DNA from 2 places in the Pradoshia sp. Z3_51 genome. Region 1 is predicted to be linked to the other one. Evidence: riboswitches for the same ligand, from Rfam matches in the RefSeq annotation. Region 1 holds a riboswitch; the other holds the start of a gene.
What was found. A riboswitch is a leader RNA that binds a small molecule or an ion and turns the genes downstream of it on or off. The one in region 1 is predicted to bind glycine.
Positions count from the first base shown of each region.

Region 1 (8,123 bases):
ATTGATAGAAATAGGAAGCTAAGTGTTGGAAGAATGGTACACTGGTGAAGATTTCCGTCATACCAACAGCAAGTGTTACGGCTCCACCTGTTCTTCCTTCAAGGTCCATATCTACTGCTTCTTCCAATCTATCTAAATGGACTGTTTCCATTCCTAATGTTGAATAGACCTCAGGTGATGAGTTTATCGCAAAATAATCACCAGGCTGAAGAGCAACTGCAGCAATCAATGCCATAATAGCCACTAAACATTCTACTAACATCGCACCAAAGGCTATGCCTTTAATATCGCTCCAACGGCTGACCATTTTCGGAGTCGTACCTGAACCAACAAAAGCATGGAAACCTGAAATGGCACCACAGGCAATTGTGATTGAAATAAACGGCCATACTGGGCCGGCCACAATTGGTCCTCCACCGTTAATGAAATCTGGAATAATAGCAGGAAACTCAACTGAAGGGTTAACGATAAATACACCAATAATAAGTGCTGCGAAAACTCCTATTTTCATGAATGTACTTAAATAATCACGTGGTGCAAGCAATAACCAAACAGGAAGTGCAGCAGCGAAAAAGGCATATACTGGTAAAATAATAGCAAGAGTGCTCTTTTCAAGCGTTAAGAAATTGCCTAACCATGTTCCCTGAATTTGTGGACCAAAGAAAATTGCTAGCATAATTAAGATAAATCCAACGGTCGTCGGGACTTTTAAATTCCCTGTCTTTTTATGATAGATTCCCACTAACATCGCAATCGGAATTGTAATCCCTACCGCAAATGTACCCCATGGGTTTCTTTCAAGTGCTCCAAGTACAACCAATGACAAACCTGCCATCGTAATTGTGATAATGAATAGCATGGCCAATCCAGTACAGAATCCCGCTACAGGCCCAAGTTCTTCTTTTGCTACCTCGGATAATGATTTACCATCGCGGCGCATAGAGGCAAAGAGCACAACTGTATCATGAACTGCTCCTCCAATTACTGCCCCAACCAATAGCCAAATCAGTCCGGGTAAATAACCAAACTGAGCTGCCAAAATCGGACCAACCAATGGGCCTGCAGCAGCAATGGCTGCAAAATGGTGTCCAAATACCACCCATTTATTTGTTGGCACATAGTCCTGACCATCCTCAAGCTTTTCAGCTGGTGTTGGTTTATCATTAGATAATTTCAACACCTTTGCCGCCATAAATGTCCCATACAAACGATAGGCTATTAAAAGGATACAAATCGAGCCGATAACAATTGTAATCGCATTCATTTTAGTGTTCCCCCTTTTTTTGCATACGTATTATACTATCATAGTATCAAATGAAAACACTTACACCTCATTTTCAAAATGAACCGCAAAATAAATGGGATGAATTACAACTTACAACTAATGAATAGCAAATCAATCCTATAATCCTAGTAATTGTTTCAGTTCCTTTACATAGGTTCGACTGACTGGAACCTCGGAACCATCCGACATACGTAAGTTATAGGTTGAATTAAACCATGGTAATATCTCCACGATATGATCGATATTCACAAGATAGCTCCGATGTACCCGAAAGAACTGTGTCCGGGGCAATTTTTTTTCCAATCCAATCAGTGCCTCACTTACTTTATAAAGATGATTAACAGCCCGGATTTTACACTTTCCTTCGTATGATTCTAGGAATACGATATCATTGCATGTAAGCAATATAATTTTTTCTTCTGTCATAACAGCTATTTTTCCCTTACATTGAAGATTACTGGTATCTACTTTTCCAGGCTCCTTTGTGTGTAAATGAAGCTTTTTAACTTTGTCCAGCATCTTATGAATACGTTCTTCACTGAAGGGTTTCAAAAGATAATCTACCGCATTTACGTCAAAAGCCTGAAGAGCATACTCGTCATAGGCAGTCGCAAAAACGATAGCTGGAACCGGGTTCAGTCCTTCTAGTTTAGCGGCTAAATGTAATCCGTTCTCTCCCGCTAATTCAATATCTAAGAAGACAATATCCGGCTTTAACAGTGGAATATCATGTAATGCATCTTCTATACAATCACTTTCACCCAAGACCTCCACTTCTCTGCTTCTTGCTAGTAAATATTTTAATTCGTCCCTGGCTAATGGTTCATCATCCACTACATAGGCTCGCAGCATCCTGCTCGTCACCTCCTTTACTTTCCAGCGGGATTAAGATATTAACAGTGGTGCCCTCACCCACTTTGCTATCAACCTTAAAATGGGCTTGGTTATTATAAATACCTTTTAAGCGTTCACTAATATTAAAAATGGCTGTACCGTTTCCACCGGCTGACGGTACAACCTGCTTGCTCAGACTTTTCAATCTTTCTTCCACAATCCCCTGTCCATTATCCGCAACAATCATTCTCATATAATTGCCATTTGAGCACACTTGTATATTAATTTTCCCAAACTGTTTTCTTTGTGGAAATGCATAATGAATCGCATTCTCTACCAAAGGCTGCAATAAAAATGGGGGAATCAATACATTTTCTAATCCATTCTCTATATCAAAATTAACTTCATATTTATGAGGAAAACGTGTTTGCTCTAAAGATAAATAGGCTTTTACATTTTCCAGCTCTTTTTCTAACGGGATCAGCAACTGTCTGGCTCCCTGTAAATTGCCTCGAAAAAATAAACTTAATTCCAATAGTAGTTTACGAGCTTTATCAGGATCAGTCCGGCATAAGGCAGATATCGTATTTAAACTATTAAATAAGAAGTGTGGATGAATCTGAGCCTGCAGGGCTTTAATCTCAGCATCCTTTAAAAGCCTCGCCTGCCGTTCCGCTTCTGCCAGCTCAAGCTGAGTTGAAAATAAATTAGCCAGCCCCTCTGCTAACTGCTGCTGAACTCTGTCTAATTTATCCGGCTTTGTATAATACAATTTTAAAGTTCCAGAGATTTCCCCCTTCACTTTTAAAGGGAGGACGATGGCAGCTACGAGCGGACAGTCCTTATGCCTGCACTCGATTTCCTCCTTCGATTTGGCTATTGAAACATATCCTGATTCAAGTACTTTTTTAGTCAGCCCAGTACTCGGCTTCACGCCAGGTTTATGATGATCGGAGGCTGCCCCCAAATGTGCAAGAACCAAATGTTCATCCGTGATAGAGACAGCATCTGCATCGGTTAAATTAAGCATAATTTTTGATATTTCTTTGCATGATTGGGTGTTTAAGCCCTGTCGAAAATGCGGAAGAGTCTGGTCCGCAATTAAAAATGCCTGATTGGTTTGATTCGCACGCGCTATCTCCCCATCACGTTTTATAGACTGAACGATCAGCATAAATAATAGTGTTCCGAATCCATTCATGGTGATCATTGGTAAACCGATAAACTGCACGAGGCTCCATGTATGCTCAAGAGGTTTGGCAGTCGCAAGGATAATCACCATTTGCAAAGCTTCGAGGGACATCCCAATTCCTGCAGCAAACAAAGGAGTTATCTGACCCCCGCTCCTTTTTCTTCTGTTGCCTATATACCCTGCCAATATTCCGGCCAGGATGGTAGAAAGGGCGCAGGAAAAGGCTGTAAACCCTCCCAATGTATAACGGTGTATACCGGCTATCAGACCAGCTCCTCCTCCAACAACGGGACCTCCCAATAATCCGCCTATCACAACACCCATCACTCTTGTATTAGCAATGGCACTATCTTCTCCAATAGCTGAAAGCCATCTATTCTCTTCAACCATAGAATGATAAACTTCTATTCCAGTATAATTACTAATAACCCCAAACATGCCGAATAATAGAAATAATTTCAACTGCTCATTTAGATTATGGTCTGGGTGAATGATTTGGCGAAAGGAATTCATTTTAGAAATTAAAAAGGCTACAATGACAATAATGCCTACCTTTTCAAGCATAATTGGGACTAAATCTAACATAGCCATCTCCCCTGGTTAGCGAACTTTCCATCCTCTTCTATAATTGTTAATTCTCCCTTTATTATATTTGAAAAATTAAGAAAAACAAAAAGATAGCCCTTTCATTACTATTGTTATATTAAATGCACACTTCTATTATAGTTTCATCCTTTAAATCCCTTGACACAGTTTACAATGAAATTATATTCTTGACTCTGTGACTCTATTAAAATTCATTTTTATTCACAGCTCTGCTCTCCGTTTTGCAATAGCAGCAGTAACGTCTTCTCACTTGAGTAAACGATTCTGTATGTCTTGTTATACGGGGTTCAGAAAGCTTATTAAACTTCAACAAGGAGAATCGTTATGTGGTTTATTTTTTCACTACTAACAGCTTTAGCATGGGGTGGTGCTGACCTATTTTATAAAAAGGGATCAGACAGCAACGACAAGTACAGCCATATTAAAATTATCATCATGGTTGGTCTTGTCATGGGAATTCATGCAACAGCCTATATGATTATAAAAGATATACAGTTCAATCCAATGGAGATGATTCATTATTTACCAGTATCTTCTTTATACATCCTTTCCATGGCATTTGGGTATATTGGTTTGCGCTATATTGAATTGTCTATCGCCTCACCAATACAGAATTCCTCAGGTGTCGTAACAAGCATTCTGCTCTTCATCTTTTTCACTCATGAGCTAAGTATCATTGAAGTACTTGGGATTATCATTATCACTCTTGGGATTGTGGGAATTGCCGTTCTGGAAAAAAGAGCAGAAGATGAAGTTCGTCGACTGAATTCCGAGCATATCGATAAAAAATACCAAATTGGTTTCTTGGCTATTATCTTCCCAATTTTATATTGCATTATTGATGGACTTGCTACATTTGCGGATGCCATCTATCTGGATGAATTGAATCTAATCAGCGAAAATTCAGCTTTACTTGCGTATGAATATACCTTTTTCCTATGCGCTGCCGTATGTTTTATCTATCTTCGCTTTATAAAGAAGGAATCCTTCCATGTATTTAAAGAGCGCGATAAAGGGATAGCAGCTATTTTGGAAACGATTGGTCAATTTTTCTACGTATTTGCCATGGCATCAGGCTATGCAATTATCGCAGCACCATTGATTGCTTCTTACAGTATCTTTTCAATTATCCTGTCACGAATCTTCCTAAAAGAGAAGCTGACTAAAAAACAATACATGATCATCGCAGTTGTTATCTTCGGTATTATCCTGCTGGGGATAGCGGATGAACTCTAAATTTGAATTTGCCTTTTAATAATGTAGATTAAAGACCAAATCCCTTATGGATTTGGTCTTTTTTTCAGAATGAATTGTGCTACTGCTAAGATAAACATGAAAAAGAGAGCTCTCGATTCTGGCCTTCCCCTTAACCTCATTGCCATGCTTATATTTCTAAAGGAAAAAACAAAAAAAGAGAGATACCTAGTACCTTTCTTTACTATTTAATACTTATAGTATGGTTTATCAGAACTGAAGCTTGTTTAGTATCATTAATTGATTGTTCAAAAGCATATGGATTATATATATTTCAAGTAAATCTTGGGCTCTTCCATATGCTTCAACAAATCATTTAATTACATGTACTTAGTTTGACAACATAATAATTTAGTGATAGCATTTTTTTCATAATATTTTTTCAGAATTATGTTAATAAGTTAACATAATCTAATAATTGATAATTTAATATAGCACGCTTTGATCGCTGTGGATAAAACTATGGCGGGAGCAGCTTCTGGAGAGACTGTATTTATACAGCGCCGAAGGATTCACAATCTCAGGCAAAAGGACAGAATGGTAACGATTTTTGTTATTCTTGCCCTTTTAGAGATTGGAGACAACCAATCTCTTTTTTTATTGTCAAATATCAATAGTGAGGTGAGACATAGTATCTAAATAAAGCGAGAAAAATGATAAATATCTATTTTACTAGGTGCCTGTTTTAGACATCTAAGATTAAACGGGGGCATGCAACTTGGCTAAGCAAGAGTTAAAAAGGGATTTAAAAAATCGTCATATACAATTAATTGCAATTGGGGGCACAATTGGAACCGGCTTATTTTTAGGCTCCGGAAAATCCATTCATTTAGCCGGTCCATCCATCCTATTTTCTTATCTTATTATCGGAATAGCTCTATTTTTTGTTATGAGAGCATTGGGTGAATTACTTTTATCGAATACAAATCATACATCATTTATCGATTTCGCAGCTGAATATTTGGGTCCATGGGCTGGATTTGTGACAGGCTGGACGTATTGGTTCTGCTGGATTATGACAGCCATGGCCGATATTATCGCTGTTGGTTTATATACACAATACTGGTTTGATGTCCCACAATGGGTGCCTGCCATTATCTGTTTAGTAATTCTATTAGGATTAAATCTATTAACCGTCAAACTGTTTGGTGAGTTGGAATTCTGGTTTGCGATTATTAAAGTCGTTACCATTGTTGCACTTATTGTCGTAGGAATCGTACTGCTTGTGATTGGATTTGAAACAGATAGCGGAACTGTTTCTGTTTCTAACCTTTGGAATCATGGCGGCATGTTCCCGAATGGAATATCAGGGTTCTTACTATCACTGCAAATGGTTGTCTTCTCCTTCGTCGGAGTTGAACTTATTGGTGTATCTGCTGCTGAAACAGCTAATCCACGAAAAAACATTCCATCTGCTATCAACAAAATACCGGTACGGATTTTACTGTTTTATGTAGGTGCCTTATTTGTTATTTTATGCATCAATCCTTGGGATCAATTAAGTGCGACAAGCAGCCCATTTGTAGGTGTCTTCGCCTTAATCGGGATTCCAATGGCGGCAGGTATTATCAACTTTGTTGTATTAACATCGGCAGCCTCTGCTGCAAACAGCGGTTTATTCTCAACCAGCCGGATAATGTACAACTTAAGCAATCATAATGAAGCACCAAAAAAACTTGGCAAATTAAATAAACACCATGTACCGAGCAATGCATTATTAACTTCTACTATTGTAGTTTCTGTCGGTGCACTGCTTAGCAAGCTGATACCAGAGCAGGCCTTTACAATCGTCACAACAATCAGCGCCATCTGTTTCATTTGGGTATGGAGCATTATTTTAATCTCGCATATCAAATATGTAAAAACAAGACCTGATTTAAGAGCTAAATCTACATTCAAAGCTCCATTAACACCAGCTATAAATTATGTAATCCTAGGTATGTTTGCTTTCATACTGATTGTAATGCTCATTGCTGCGGAAACACGCTTAGCAATGCTGCTTACACCATTATGGTTTGTCTTATTGTTCATTTTATATAACTATCATAAAAAGAAGAGATTATGATAATAGAGCAAAAGCAAAAATAATAATGCACTCCAGTTGTTAGATTACACTTAACAATTGGAGTGCATTTTTTTCTATAGTATTCTGCTTGAGGTTTATTACTTAAGGTTATTGATTGGAATTATTCGTGTTTGTGCATATCGATGACCATACGGCCCTGGATTTTACCTGCTTCCATTTCTTCAAAAATATCATTTACTTCATGCAAGCATCTTGTTTCAACGATTGGCACTACTTTGCCCTCTGCTCCAAATTGGAAAGCCTCTTCTAAATCCTTACGTGTACCAACTAAGGAACCAACGATTTGAATACCATCCAATACGGTTTTCACGATAGCCAAATCCATTGTTTCAGGAGGTAATCCTACTGCAACAACTTTAGCAGTGGCACGAACAGAGTTAACAGCCTGGTTAAAGGCAACTTTGGAAACAGCTGTAACAACTGCAGCATGAGCTCCTCCAACTTTCTCCTGAATCCACTCACCTGCATCTCCATCTGTTAATGGGTTACATACAAGATCTGCTCCTACTTCTTTGGACAATGCCAATTTATCATCATTAATATCCACTGCAATTACTTTTGCATTGAATACATTTTTCGCATATTGGATCGCAAGGTTACCTAATCCACCACAGCCATAGATAGCAATCCATTGACCAGGTTTAATATCAGAAACTTTAATTGCTTTGTAGCAAGTTACCCCTGCACATGTAATACTGCTCGCTTGAGCTGGATCAAGACCTTCAGGTACTTTAACTGCATAGTCCGCTTCTACGATACATTGCTCAGCCATTGCTCCATCAACCGTGAAGCCGGCGTTTTGTACGCTGCGGCAGAAGGTTTCATTTCCCGTCACACAGTATTCGCAAGTTCCGCATCCCTTAAAG
Region 1 is NZ_JBZAJC010000007.1:38,832-46,954, forward strand. It holds gene AC4BHA_RS13705 (carbon starvation CstA family protein) at 1-1,264, opposite strand, end outside; gene AC4BHA_RS13710 (LytR/AlgR family response regulator transcription factor) at 1,403-2,137, opposite strand; gene AC4BHA_RS13715 (LytS/YhcK type 5TM receptor domain-containing protein) at 2,112-3,896, opposite strand; gene AC4BHA_RS13720 (DMT family transporter) at 4,242-5,153, shown strand; glycine riboswitch at 5,640-5,717, shown strand; gene AC4BHA_RS13725 (amino acid permease) at 5,890-7,236, shown strand; gene adhP (alcohol dehydrogenase AdhP) at 7,358-8,123, opposite strand, start outside.

Region 2 (8,123 bases), on a different contig from region 1:
CAGCCCGTGATTCCGGGTGCACTGTCTCTGAAACAAGCAGTTTCTTACGACGTGTATGTCCTGCTGAGAGCATGGCTGCCTCGGCCAGAGCAGTTCCCCCATCATACATGGAGGAGTTCGCCACATCCATTCCGGTCAGTTCACAAATCATCGTTTGAAATTCAAAAATAGCCTGCAATTCTCCCTGGGAAATCTCCGGTTGATACGGTGTATAAGCGGTATAAAACTCTGATCTTGAGATAACGTGATCAACGATGACTGGCATGTAATGGTCATATACTCCCGCTCCAAGAAAAGAACTATGGGTCCTGAGATTGGCATTTTTCTCGGCTAGCTCTGTTAATTCTTTCAGAAGTGCTGATTCAGACTTTGCTTTTTTTAGCTTGTATTCACCCTTAAACCTTACTTTTTCAGGTATATCAGAAAATAAGTCATCGATTGATTCTACACCAATCGCTGTTAACATCTGTTCAGTATCCTGCTCTGTCATTGGTAAATAACGATGCTTCATTTTTTTACTCCTCCTGCCTGAGTGCGTTTATAAAATGGAGTACTAACAATTTTCGCCTTTAATCTTTTTTCCCGTATCTCAACCTCGACTACCTCATCAAGGTTAGCGAATTCTACATTAATCAGGACAAGGCCTACGTTTTTCTTTAAGGTTGGGGATTGTGTTCCAGTGGTCACTTCCCCGATGTTTTCATCCTTAACGAAAACCGGGTACCCATGTCTCGGAATACCGCGGTCAATCATTTCGATTCCGACAAGCTTTCTAGGGGCGCTATTTTCCTTCTGTTCCTTTAAAACTTCCTTACCAATAAAATGTTCTTTATCGGTTTTTACAGCGAACCCAATCCCCGCTTCGATAGGTGTAATCTCTGGAGATAACTCTTGGCCATATAAAGGAAGTTTTGCTTCAAACCGAAGCGTATCTCTTGCCCCAAGTCCACATGGAACCAATCCCTTATCCTTACCGAATTCTAAAAGATCTTTCCAAAGCTTCACTGTATCTTCGCTCTTACAGTACAATTCAAATCCATCTTCACCGGTGTAGCCAGTTCTTGAAACAAGTACACTAATGCCATTTATCATGACATCTTCACGAAAAGCAAAGAAACCAATGGTATTGAGTTCTACTTCCTCTGCAAGGTTCTGTAATATATCAGCTGCAAGCGGTCCCTGTAATGCCAATTGCCCTATTTGTTCCGATATATTTTTTAGTTCTACATCTTCGCTCGCATGCTTTTTTAACCACTCAAAATCTTTATCAATATTAGATGCGTTCACAACTAACAAATAATCATCTTCACCTTTTTTATAAATAATCAGGTCATCAACCGTTCCGCCATTCTCATAGCACATAGCAGTATACTGTGCCCGGCCCGTTTTCAGCTTACTGACATCGTTGGTCATCATCAGCTGCAAAAATGGTAAAGACCCAGCACCCTTAATCATGAATTCGCCCATATGTGATACATCAAAGAGGCCTGCTTTTGTACGCACTGATTCATGCTCCTGTTTAATGCCTGAAAATTGGACAGGCAGTTCCCAGCCGCCAAAATCAATTGTTTTTCCTCCATACTCCCTGTACACACTGATCAGCGGAGTCTGCTTTAATTCTCCCATCCTTACCCTCCTAAAAAATTCGATTCGTTTTATACGGATACTCTTGCTTGTTATGCCATTTAAACGATTGCTTGTTAACTTATTAAGTAAAACGCCGCTTTTCCACATTTGACCGAAGCGATATATCCTTCAGCGATCCACGAAAAAAAGGACAGAAACCTCCCTTATTAGGGGGGCTCTGTCCTGATACCTGAAAGTTTACCGCCGGGTAACGTACTTCGGCGTTTCCTCTTGGGTGGCTTCACAATAAAGGAAGCGCTCTCCAGAGATGCGTCCAGCAAGAGTCTCTGTACCTGAGAGATTCATGGATTCACCATTTGCTCCTTCGGTGCCGCAAATACGGTCTCTCCCCTTGCCTTCATTCGCTCATATAATTATGTAAATTGGTCATACTAAACAAAAAGCAAGAGATAAGCCGTTTTCTAAATAGTCTTACATTTATATCCTACCATCAACAATTATCAGGTGGCAACATTTACGTTATCTCGATGAATGATTGGAAACTAAAAAAATATCAGTAACACCTCAGCTTTATTGGGGCAAAAAAATTGTTTAGGCGTCACTTAATAAATTCCTTATAATTTTCTGCCATCCGCATAAAGCATTTAATCAGATTTTAGCCGGAGATTAAACTCCTACTATTGTTTAGAAATTAATGACACCACCTATACCTATATAAGGTAAGAGAATTCTATTGAATTTAGTTAAATTACAATCAAGCATTTATCTAACTAGCTTAAATAAAGAAAGTTGGGATTCACATTGAGTTTAACACCAAAGGTCTATTTTGATGAAGATTGGGAAAAGGAGCTTGAGGAAAAGATTATGGAGGATGGCCCCTGGTGCAGCTACTCCCTTTTTAAACTCGGATTGGAGGCCGAAAAGCATAATCTAATTCCAGATTTCAACGGCCTCCTTGCACCAAAGCATTTATCAGGATTTACACCTTTAACCCATCAGCTCGAAGCTGCTACCGAAGTCATCGAAAGAATGAATGGTAAAGCCATATTAGCTGATGAAGTAGGTCTTGGTAAAACAATAGAGGCCGGTCTGATCTTAAAGGAATATATGATTCGGGGCCTGGCAAGCAAAATACTAATACTAGTCCCAGCCTCTCTCGTATCTCAATGGGCACAGGAGCTTAATCAGAAGTTTCACATACCAGCTGTCATATACAGAAAGGGGTATGGGTGGGATTCTGAATGTATAATCACTTCCATAGATACTGCTAAACGAGAGCCTCATCGTTCTGCCATACTCGAACAAACCTATGACATTGTCATCATAGATGAAGCTCACAAGTTAAAAAACAATAAAACCAAAAACTATGAGTTTGTACAAAAAGTCCAGAGAAAGTTCTGTCTACTGTTAACGGCAACCCCTATTCAAAACAAGATAGAAGAAATTTTTTATCTTGTATCATTGCTTAAGCCAGGGCATTTGGGAAGTTATGCCAAATTTAATGAACGCTTTTCTGCTAAGAAACGTTCATTAAAGGATGATGCTTATTTGAAAGAATTGGTTAATATGGTGATGATTCGAAATAAACGTCAGGATACCGGCATTGAATGGACTAAGAGAAAGGTTGAAACCATTTTTATAGATTTCACCGAAAAGGAACAGGCTCTATATGATGGGGTTTCTTCATTTAGGAAAGAATTACCGGAGGGTATCGGGAGTACATTTTCTTCGTTAATCCTTCAGCGTGAAGCATGCAGCAGCAGGGAAGCCGTCTACTTTACGCTAAAAAATATGCTCGATCGAAACCCGGATGCCGGACTAAGCTTTAAGGAAGCCATACATAACCTTATCAACCTGGTCGAACTGGTTGATTGCAATTCAAAAGCGAAAAAAGCACTTGAATTGATTCATTCTATAAAAGATAAGGTTATCATTTTTACCGAGTATCGAGCCACGCAATTATATTTGCAGTGGTTTCTTAAGCAAAATGGAATCACTTCTGTTCCATTCCGCGGCGGATTTAAACGTAGTAAGAAGGACTGGATGAAAGAACTGTTCGAAAAACAAGCACAAGTCTTAATTGCTACAGAAGCAGGTGGAGAAGGAATTAACCTGCAGTTTTGCCATCATATTATAAACTTTGATTTACCTTGGAATCCGATGCGACTGGAACAAAGAATCGGCCGAATTCACAGACTTGGACAAACAGAAGATGTCCGAATCTATAATTTTGCGACCAGGAATACCATTGAGGATCATATTATGAAAATTCTCTACGAAAAAATTCAATTATTTGAACGTGTCGTTGGGGAACTTGATGATATTCTAACGAGGCTGGAGGTTAAGAATCTTGAAGAGCATTTAACTGACATCCTCAATAAATCAAAAACAGAGGGTGAGATGAAGGTTAAAATGGATAATCTCACGTCTTTAATACAGCTTGCTCAAGATCTAAAAAAGGAGATGCCTTCACATGCAGCAACAGGAAATTCTTGAGTTTCTCGTTCAATTTTTCACAGCCAATCAATGCGAAATCATCAATCAAGGGCCAGGTCATCTAACTGTGCAGTTGACAATTGATATGGATAAAGAACTGATGAACCGACCTTTTTATTGGCATTATCTCGAGAAAGTTGGCGGAGTGCCTAATCCGATGAGCTTAACGTTTATCCTCGACAAAGAGGCAGCTCCTCCTGATTTAAAAGGGGAATTCATACATTTTGGATCCCCTCGCCTGCACCAAATATTCGCGTCTGCCCAAAGACTATCGAAGCATATCCGCTTATTTGAGGAGATTAAAGTGACTAGTGGTCAGATGCCTTTATTTCCCTGGTTAGGTGTAAATGTTAATATATCCTATGAATGCGACCGAAAAAAGGATTTATTCTTTTCAATAGGATTGAACCTGATCAACGGTCTTTTTGTAGAAAATTTTATTGATTCAGCTGATAAACTCTCGCTTACACCTAAAATATCTGACTATACATTTACCCTTACACCCATTATTCGTTATCAAAGCGGGTTGCATCGTATCAAAACTTACATCCAAAATAAAATTAATCAGGATGACCATGGGTGGGCTGATGAGGCTCTCGTGCGCTGGAATAAAGACTTGAGTTTGCTGAACCATTTTTATGAGGATAAAAAAGAAGAGGAAACTCACATGTATGACCTTGAAAAAGAAGCATTACGAATGCAATACGAACCCAGAATCCGTGTCAGCATTATAAATGGCGGACTTTTTTATCTTAGCGGTCAGGCTATCTAAAAGAGGTATTTAAAGTTAAGGCTGAATTCTCGCATCAACTAAACAATAGTTTAGAATAAAGCTTAATCTTTGATGAAGATATAAAAATGAATACAAAAAAGCAGTGGGTTGCAAAAAAATCCACTGCTTTTTTAAAGAAACTTTATTACGCCTTACGTTTAAAGAGCATTTCAATTGATAACGGAATGATTCCGAACCAATGGTTCATTAATGGCGGCCGATCATCTCTATGATGACGGCGTTGCTCTTTACGTACTTCCTTTGGCTGCTTCATATACACTAACCACTGAATTGTTAAAAATTTTATATAATCATTTGTTTTCATCGACATTCACCCATCAGAAGTATCTCCATTTATCATGGATGTTATTCATTAATTTCTAAAAAAGATGGCTAGTTTATGGTGATTTTCATTAATATCTCTTCTGTAATCTCCATTTTTGTTTTTCTGTCCGTATGAACCTGTAAATCAGCAGCTAACTTATATAGGTTAACCCTCTTTTGATAAAGCTGCACTATTTGTTCCTCTTTATTTCCGGACAATAAAGGGCGTGATGAGTCAGTCTCGAGCCTTTTTATGATTTCTGTCGGATTGGCATGGAGCCAAATAACGGTTCCCTTTTCCTTCATATATTTCCGGTTGTCTTCCCTAAGAATGATACCCCCGCCTGTCGCAATGATACAATTTTCGATAGGTAATGATTGCAACGCCTGCTGTTCTAGGTCCCTGAATCCATCTTCACCTACTTCATCAAAGAGCTGCGGAATCGACCTTCCTGTACGTTCAACCACCGTCTGATCACTATCATAAAAGGGACAACGCATTTTTTCAGCGAGAGCCCTACCCACAGTCGTTTTCCCAGCTCCCATAAATCCAATTAAATAAATGGCTTTCATCTCGCTCCCCCTAACTCCTAACTATCTATCCATTTCACTACTTTCTTTGCTTCAATTGAGTACGTAATCGTCTCCCGTCTCACCGTATGATCAGTCTGAATATCCAATGAGATCTCATAGAACCCTCTCTCAAGCGGTTTTATATGATAGCCTATTCTTCCATTATAATAAATCCATTCCCCTTTTGTCTCAGGAACACTATCATCATCAAGCATTAAGATTGCAGCATGTGTACCCGTATCACCCAGATAGGTGGTAATTAACCATTCGGTTTGATACTTATGATAATTCACTTCCCGAGCCATATTTCCTATCGAATACATACAAATGATAAAAATAACCGAAAAAAACAATAAAGCAACAGGCATAAATATCCCACGTTCATTTTTAAGAAGGTTCAAATTTGTATCGTTTGAACAGCCGTTTTTCATACATATCACCATTTATAAGAGTCACAGATATGATCAGTGACTCTCCTTCTTTTTTAACATGAAAGCTCTTAATATCTTGAAGGACCATTTCATGCCCAGCGCCATCCACTCGCCTTCTTACCATATTGTTATAGACTTCATATGTTATTTCTTCTCCACTTTTATCAAGTAAAAGGACATTGCTTTTAGGTACTCCAAAGTCTTTTGTCTTTTGAAATTCTCGTTCCAATTGACGTATAAAGATATTCCATTCCATCCTTGTATTTGTGTTCGTATCCCTGACATGCCAGTCTGTTATACTGGCAAGTGCACTCGTCATAAAGACACTTAATAACGAAAATAAACCAAGAGCAAATAATATCTCTACCAAAGTAAAGCCATCATCTTTCAGGCAGCTTTTCATACACTTTCTGTAATTTATCCTTTGAGTTGCTATACTCTGCATAATAAACGTTCCCTTCAAGATAAAAAGTATAGGCTTTCCCCTCAATCTCTGCTTGTCCAGTAAACAGTGGACGGCCGTTTATCTGATATTCATTTAAATTTTCAAACAATCTATTAAGAGCGGCTTCCTCCATTCTTAAGTCATTCTTTAGCGTAATGCTTTCCATATATGCCGGAAGCAATAAACAGCAGCATAAGATAAGTATTCCAAACGAAATCAGCAGGTCCAAGATAGCATATCCATGCTCTTTATACTTTTGATATATAAAATCTCCCCCTCCCTAATTGAAAGACAAGCTTGTATATCGTTTTACCATTTTTATCGGTTAAATAGATTGTTGTTGGATTTTGGATATTTCCTGCTGGAATATAGGTAATTGGCACATTGCCAACTTTTTTAAACTTGATTGATTCGGCCTTCTGAGTCGAAATAATATGACTGTTTGTTTTGTATGAGTAAGCTGAATATTCATTTTGGTCAGTTACAAATCTTAGTAAGACATACGTGTTATTTTCCATTGCATAGACCTGAGCATAGTAAATATCCTTCTCCAGTTGATTTAAAAATGCTTGCTGTTCATATGTTTCAAACATTTTACTTGTAACCGCACTTGCTATAGTCAGCATTAACGTCAGACATCCAAGTACAATCAACACCTCTACTAACGTAAACCCTTCTTCGTTCTTTTCCATTTTTATTGTCCCTGAAGAGTTACAGTCCCATCATCCGAAATCACCGCGGTTTTTCCTTCCGGACATTTAACATCCTCTTTTAAAAAACCAGAAGAGATAAGCTTCTCCATCGTCGGAAGCGTACCTTCCTTTAATTTATAGGCTTGTACCTGTCCCTCAACCATCTTTACGAATGCCTCGCATCCCTTACTATTAACTGCTTCCTGGTTTTTCATTACATTGGGTACTGTAATAATCAATAGAACTGATATAACCAGCATGACAATCAACATCTCAATCAAGGTAAAACCTTGTTCATTTTTGTATTTCATCAAAAACACCTTCCTATATCGTATTCATCAATGAAATCATTGGCATTAATATTGCCAAATACAGAAGGATCACTAAAATGGCAACAAGGCCAAACATTAATGGTTGAACCACCTTTATATATTTTTCAGTCTGCATCTCCATCTCATTTAACAGATATCTGCTGTAGTAAAGAAGTTCTTCTCCTAATAAACTATTTTTTTGCCCATGGCTGATTACTCGCTCAAAATCATTCATAAAAATTGTGAGATTCCCACTAATGCTTTCTAATGAATCTCCCTCCTGAAGACTTTTAATCATGTGATGGGTTATTTCCTTAACTAAACTTTTTGGATCCTGCTGACTCATAATCGTTAACGCATCAATAATCGAAATACCACCCTTTAATAATGAGCCCAGCTGCATAGAAAAATAATACGTTGTGGAAAGCTTTCTAAAAGAACGCAGGAACGGAATTTTATTCATCAGTAATTCCTGTTTTATTTTGGATAGTT
Region 2 is NZ_JBZAJC010000003.1:10,005-18,127, forward strand. It holds gene gcvPA (aminomethyl-transferring glycine dehydrogenase subunit GcvPA) at 1-511, opposite strand, end outside; gene gcvT (glycine cleavage system aminomethyltransferase GcvT) at 508-1,626, opposite strand; glycine riboswitch at 1,803-1,894, opposite strand; glycine riboswitch at 1,898-1,988, opposite strand; gene AC4BHA_RS07175 (DEAD/DEAH box helicase) at 2,452-4,083, shown strand; gene AC4BHA_RS07180 (YqhG family protein) at 4,061-4,855, shown strand; gene AC4BHA_RS07185 (YqzE family protein) at 5,001-5,180, opposite strand; gene AC4BHA_RS07190 (shikimate kinase) at 5,249-5,752, opposite strand; gene AC4BHA_RS07195 (hypothetical protein) at 5,770-6,183, opposite strand; gene comGF (competence type IV pilus minor pilin ComGF) at 6,140-6,628, opposite strand; gene AC4BHA_RS07205 (hypothetical protein) at 6,564-6,857, opposite strand; gene comGD (competence type IV pilus minor pilin ComGD) at 6,877-7,320, opposite strand; gene comGC (competence type IV pilus major pilin ComGC) at 7,323-7,631, opposite strand; gene comGB (competence type IV pilus assembly protein ComGB) at 7,645-8,123, opposite strand, start outside.
Region 2: another riboswitch for glycine. It lies ahead of gcvT (glycine cleavage system aminomethyltransferase GcvT); the one in region 1 lies ahead of AC4BHA_RS13725 (amino acid permease).